Regions from separate parts of the Vibrio sp. R10-SF1-ISO8 genome, predicted to be linked through region 2. Evidence: riboswitches for the same ligand, from Rfam matches in the RefSeq annotation. Region 2 holds a riboswitch; the other holds the start of a gene.
What was found. A riboswitch is a leader RNA that binds a small molecule or an ion and turns the genes downstream of it on or off. The one in region 2 is predicted to bind lysine.
Positions count from the first base shown of each region.

Region 1 (3,422 bases), on a different contig from region 2:
GGGTTCTAAATCTTGTTGTTTGCGATTTTAGCCTCCGGGAGTTTCCTGTCTCCCGGGTATGCGTGCATCTCCCGAAAGACTAGACTGGGTGATGATGGTGATGAATGTTCATGACTAATTTACGCATACTTAATAAGCTCTTCTGTTCGCTTTGTTGATATCCACACTAACCAAGGCGAAAACATTTTTCAACCATTTATTTAAACTTTTTTCAATTTGTATATGACAAATAAAAAGGGAGCCTGAGCTCCCTTATCTATTAGCAATAACTTCAATCTGTTACGCGTTTTGACAACTCGCCATCTTTGACTTAGACAGAACAGATAGCAAGACACAAATAGCGATAAATGCTACCGACGCTGCTGCGAATGACATGCCGATAGAAGCGGTCATACCCAGAGTAATGAAACCAATACACGACACTAGTGCAACTGACAGTGCATATGGTAACTGAGTCGCTACGTGATCGATGTGATTACAACGAGCACCTGTCGAAGAAAGAATGGTTGTATCTGAGATTGGTGAACAGTGGTCACCAAATACTGAACCCGCTAATACAGCACTTAACATTGGTAGCATTAGCGCTAGATCCGTTGCACCGGCCATATCACCCGCGATAGGCAGCATAATACCGAATGTGCCCCATGATGTACCTGTAGAAAACGCCATAAGACCAGACAATAGGAACAAAATAACTGGCAACCAGTGTGGGTTGATATTGCCTTGAGCTAAGGTCGACAAGTACTTACCTGTGTTCATGTCACCGATAACTGAACCAATCGTCCAGGCAAACACTAGGATCAGGATCGCGCCAAACATTGATTTCGCACCGATCCAAAGCGTACGCGAGATCTCACTTACCGCAATACCTTGTTTAACAACGGTAAACAGCGCAACAGCCAGGCCAACTAGGCCACCGTAAATAAGAGATGTACCTACATCAGTGTTTTCAAATGCACCAAGTAAGTTAAAGTCGATACCGTCAGCTGCAAGAGCTTGTCCGCCGGTGTAAAGCATTGAAGCAACAGTCGCAACAATAAGTAGTACTATCGGCAAGATCAGGTCAGAAACTTTACCCTTATCGCTCTCTTCGATATCCAACTCTTCGTTTAGCTCATGAGCTTCTTCCGAGTCTTCAGCTTGCTCTTTAGCGAAACCGTGACCACGTGACGCGGCAATTTCATGCTCTCGCATCTTACCGATGTCTAGTCCGAACCAAGCAACAGCAAACACCATAAGTAATGCAAAGATAGCGTAAAAGTTCATCGGAATTAGACGAACATATGCGCCAAGCGCTGAATACTCAGTGATACCATGCGAAACTAAGATGCCACCAATAATTGTCATGATGTAGGCACCCCAGCTAGAAGCAGGCATGATCACACACATTGGAGCCGCTGTTGAATCAAGGATATAAGCTAGCTTAGCTCGTGATACGTAGAAACGGTCAGTGACAGGGCGAGAGATAGCACCAACAGCCAAGCTATTAAAGTAATCATCAACGAAGATGAAAACACCTAAAAATGCAGCAAGAAGCTTAGAGCCACGCTTACTCTTAACTCGAGTTTGAGCCCACTCCGCAAACGCGCGTGTACCGCCTGAAAGCGTTAATAGCGCTGTCATCATTCCTAGCAGGAGTAGGAAGCCAACAATACTCATATTCCAAGTATTGATGCCACCATCTTCAATAAAGACGCTTGAAACGGTAGAACCAACATATCCAAGCGCACTACCAAATGAGTAGTCATTAAGTAAGATAGCGCCCAAAACAATACCCACACCGAGTGAAACAAGTACACGGCGGGTAATAATAGCAAGACTCAATGCCACAAGTGGCGGCAAAAGAGATAAAGGAGATGATGCAAAATCAATTAAATTCATGATCTTCAAAAACCAGTAATAAATGGTTAGAGATCTACTGCAGACTAATTGAAGGAAATCATTTCCAATCAATTAAGTTGAAATTAGCGATAGGTCAGCGAATGCGAAACCCAGCCCTACAGTAGCGCTCCATAGTTTTACAAATTATAGACTATGGCAGTGTTACCCCTTTCGGGTGTAACCCCAGCAAACCTCTTTGATGAGAAAGTTCACTTCGGCGAAATAACCTTTTATGCTTGCTCATTGGCATCACCCCAGCAAACACTACTTATTTATTCCGCGCCTCTACCGCGATCGTTGAAACTTTAAACTACCGAAAAATCATTTTAACAATAATTTAACCAACAAATCGCATTAGGTTGCGCCCATTGTACTCATATCACCACCTCTTTCAACATAATATTCCTTTTTCTACTGTTAAAAATATCGTTAGCTAGCTTCGACTAAGCTTTCATGATTGATGAATAGTCATCCCATTGGATAGCATATTGGTTCATCCATTGAACTCGAACGTTCTGATTTCTCAGAAATCCACCCGATTAATGACGTGTTTGTCTAACTACCTTTACATGACAGATACATTTTTTTGATACACCAGACTTGTTTTTCCGCACTAATACATAATGAAGGACATATACCTTGGGGCTACGCCTATATTTGCGATAACATTTAATATGAAACCGCACTCTCAGATAGTTCTCTGTTAATATAAAAGTTATATCGTGATTAAAAATCTATTTATTGCAAGCAGCTAAATTAATAATGAAATGGCTATCAAACAACATTGTGATAGTTATTTTACGTAAATTTATGTCAGTGAGATTGTAATATTAAATTAAGAGGTTTATGATTCATACATCGACAACTTATATTGCGAAGAGATGAATAAATGTCGGAACTAACAAAAACACTATTAAACATTCGTAGTCTACGTGCTTTTTCTCGAGAGCTAACACTTGAGCAATTAGAAGAAGCGTTAGATAAACTAACTACTGTTGTAGCTGAGCGTAAAGAAGCAGAAGAAGCTGAACGTGAAGCAGCTGCAGAGCAAGAAGCTAAATTAGCCGCTATTGCTGAACAGATTACTAAAGACGGCATCGACGTCGAAGCGCTTATTTCTGCATTGGCAGGTGAGTCTAAAGGAAGTAAGCCAAAAGCGAAGCGTGCTCCTCGCCCAGCAAAATATAAATATGTTGATGCTTCTGGTGAAGAAAAAACTTGGACAGGACAAGGTCGTACACCTTCAGTAATCCAAGAGCAATTAGATGCAGGCAAGTCACTAGACGACTTCCTAATCTAATCGTTTTGAGTGATTTATTTAAAAAGCGCCTTTATGGCGCTTTTTTATTATCCTCTCTAAAAATTAAAAAAGCCTCACTAAATTGAGGCTTTGATAGTTTGCAGTAGAATTAACGTTCCCAGTACGCTTCTTCCAAGCTATCTTCTCGTTCAGGAAGTCCACGAGATAGGCGCGGTGAATGCTGTACTAGCACTTCGTAACTAGCGCGATTAGAGTATTTACATACTTGCGAGAACGATGA
Region 1 covers NZ_JCBDHL010000018.1:48,037-51,458, forward strand. The annotation lists His leader region at 1-104, opposite strand, end outside; gene tet(35) (tetracycline efflux Na+/H+ antiporter family transporter Tet(35)) at 280-1,881, opposite strand; lysine riboswitch at 1,996-2,177, opposite strand; gene AC6R00_RS13485 (H-NS family histone-like protein) at 2,771-3,181, shown strand; gene AC6R00_RS13490 (inosine/guanosine kinase) at 3,291-3,422, opposite strand, start outside.
Region 1: linked by a shared signal. The riboswitch ahead of tet(35) (tetracycline efflux Na+/H+ antiporter family transporter Tet(35)) and the one ahead of lysC (lysine-sensitive aspartokinase 3) in region 2 are both predicted to bind lysine.

Region 2 (3,422 bases):
CAGTGAAAAAGAGACTAACTAGAGTCTGTTGAAAATAATTAAGGCGACCACCTGGTCGCCTTATTAATTGATATGTTATTGAGACTGCTATTGCGTCAATGCCTCTTCGAGCGCTCGTAAGCACAACGCGACATTCTCGGCGCGGGCACCGTAACCCATCAAGCCAATACGCCACGCTTTACCTGCTAACGCGCCTAAGCCAGCACCAATTTCTAGGTTGTAAGTCTCTAGTAGGTGAGTTCTCACTTTAGCTTCATCAATACCTTGCGGAACAAAAATAGCGTTGAGCTGAGGTAAGCGCGAGTCTTGCTCGACAACGAACTCAAAGCCTAGCTTCTCTAAGCCTTGTTTAAGTTTTTCATGCATGTCTCGATGTCGCTGCCATGCATTTTCTAACCCTTCATTCTTAAGAATCAACAAAGACTCATGCAGAGCATATAAGCTGTTCACAGGCGCAGTATGGTGATAACTACGCTTTCCTTCACCGCTCCAATAGCCAAGCACTAAACTCTGATCTAGAAACCAACTTTGAACTGGCGTGATACGCGCTTGAATTTTCTCAATCGCAGCTGGAGAAAAGGTCACCGGAGAAAGACCCGGAACACAAGAAAGACACTTCTGACTGCCTGAATAAACCGCATCTAGTTGCCATTCATCGACCTTAAGCGGTACGCCACCAAGCGAGGTCACAGCATCTACAATGGTCAGCAAGCCATATTGCTTAGCCAACTTACCCAAGGCCTCTGCGTCACTGCACGCACCAGTCGACGTTTCAGCGTGAACAAAAGCTAGGATTTTCGCGTCAGGGTTATCTTTTAACGCTTGCTCGACTTTATCGACAGAGACGGGTGCACCCCACTCATCATCGACAACTTCAGCTACGCCCCCTGCACGTACAACATTTTCACGCATACGCTCGCCAAACACGCCATTGCGACAAACGATCACCTTTTCACCCGGCTCAATCAGGTTGACGAAACAAGTCTCCATCCCTGCACTCCCTGGCGCAGAAACGGCAATGGTAAACTCATTGTCAGTTTGGAAAGCGTACTTGAGCAGCGATTTAAGCTCATCCATCATGCCAACAAATAATGGATCTAAGTGACCAACCGTCGGGCGACTCAAAGCTTGCAACACTTGAGGAGATATATCTGAAGGCCCAGGTCCCATAAGAATACGATGAGGGGGGATAAAACTTTGAATCGTCATTGGCAGCTCCTTTTTAATATCAATATAATTTTTGTTCTATCTTTACTTCCTTAAACCCACCTTAATTCAATTCTTTGTTGGCAGCAATTAGCCCAAAGTATTGAGGTCAAACCAGTGTCACAAGTTTGTTAATTATAAAAAGGCATAAAGTTACAAATTCTCATTGACATAGTTCACAGAAAAACGTTCAATGCGGATATGTGGCGAATATTTATGCCACATAGCAAATTATTTTGCAGAAGAGGAGCACTGCCCAGGTAGACGTGTTGTGGAGCCACAAATCCGATACAACACATTGAGGGGGAGTAGTGCCGAGGTAGATCCGAAGTGTCGGTTTGGATCTGTCGGTTGCTAGGGTTGAATCCCTACAACTGTCATCAGCCCAGTCTGATGATGAGCTTCTGAGGAAAGTCATACATATAAAAGACCCCCTCTCTTTCGCTCAACTCTCTTCATCAAAGCAAAACACTGGATGTTGGTATAGCTACCAAAAGTTTTTATTTTAGGAAGTCGTGGGAGAAATGCTGTGAGCAGTTTTAATGTAGCTAAATTTGGTGGAACAAGCGTTGCTAACTTTGAGGCAATGAGCCGTTGTGCTGCAATTATTGAAAGTAATCCAAATACAAAACTCGTTGTGAGTAGCGCTTGCTCAGGTGTCACTAACCTTCTGGTCGAGCTCGCTAATGGCGTACAAGATCAAGTTCGTCGTAGTGAGATTCTGACTAAACTGGCGCAAATTCATGATGCGGTACTCGAACAGCTTGAAGATGGAACCCAAGCAGCGAACGATGTTTACGAGATTCTCGACACAGTGACTAGCCTTGCGGAAGCGGCATCGATCCAAGCAAGCCACAAACTGACAGACCACTTAGTCGCGTGTGGTGAGTTGATGTCGACTCACCTACTTACCCAATTGATGAAAGAGCGCGGTATCAATGCAGTGCGTTTTGATATTCGTGACATTCTACGCACCGATAGCAATTTCGGTAAAGCAGAGCCACAACTAGACCAGATCAGCGAGCTTGCTCAGCAATCACTGGTGCCACTCTGCCAAGATGCAGTAGTGATTACTCAAGGCTTTATCGGTTCTGACGCCAAAGGCAACACCACTACTTTAGGTCGTGGTGGTAGTGATTACAGTGCAGCCCTAATCGCCGAAGCCGTTGAAGCTTCTGGACTTGAGATTTGGACAGACGTTCCTGGTATTTACACCACTGATCCACGCATTGCGCCTAAAGCTTCTCCAATTCCTGAAATTAGTTTTAGTGAAGCGTCTGAAATGGCGAACTTTGGCGCTAAAATTCTCCACCCATCGACGCTTCTTCCTGCACTACGCCACGATATTCCTGTGTTTGTCGGCTCATCGAAAGAACCACAGAAGGGCGGAACTTGGATTCGCCATCAGGTAGAAAGCTCACCGCTATTCCGTGCTCTGGCTCTGCGTTGTAACCAAACCATGGTTACACTGCGCAGCGCCAACATGTTCCATGCCTATGGTTTCCTAGCTAAAGTGTTTGAGATCCTTGCTAAACACAAAATCTCGGTCGACTTGATTACCACTTCAGAGATCAGTGTATCTCTCACTTTAGACCAAACAGATACTGCTGGCGGTGCACCACAACTTCCAGAAGCCGCACGTGTTGAGCTAGAAGAGTTATGTACGGTCGAGGTAGAACACAACCTATGCTTGGTTGCTCTGATTGGTAACAATATGAGTGAGAGTAAAGGCTATGCAAAGCAAGTATTCAGCACTTTAGAAGATTTCAACCTGCGTATGATCTGCTACGGCGCGAGCCCACACAACCTTTGTTTCTTAGTTGATGAGTCAGTCTCAAAACAAGCGATTCAGAAACTGCATACAGAGTTGTTTGAGGAATAAAAGGGATTCGGGATTCGGGATTCGGCTGATATTTTAAAGGGTTGGCATTTTTGCCAACCCTTTCGTTTTGGAGAGCTGGAGAGCTGGAGAGCTGGAGAGCTAAAGCTTCAAGACATTGATAAATGAGTCAAGTCTAGTTCTCCAGCAGCGAAGCGGTCTAGCTATCCTTAGGACGTAGTCCGCTCCTTGTTTACTCCCCCGCAACCTTCATTGATTCAAGCAGGATTGAGCCTGTTTGGATCTGCGAGCGAGTCTCTACATCGTTGCCTACTGCAACAATCTGATTAAACATATCTTTGAGGTTACTTGCGATGGTAATTTCAGACACTGGGAA
Region 2 covers NZ_JCBDHL010000015.1:111,906-115,327, reverse strand. The annotation lists gene AC6R00_RS11500 (PglL family O-oligosaccharyltransferase) at 1-22, shown strand, start outside; gene AC6R00_RS11495 (pyridoxal-phosphate-dependent aminotransferase family protein) at 88-1,209, opposite strand; lysine riboswitch at 1,441-1,618, shown strand; gene lysC (lysine-sensitive aspartokinase 3) at 1,736-3,088, shown strand; gene pmbA (metalloprotease PmbA) at 3,279-3,422, opposite strand, start outside.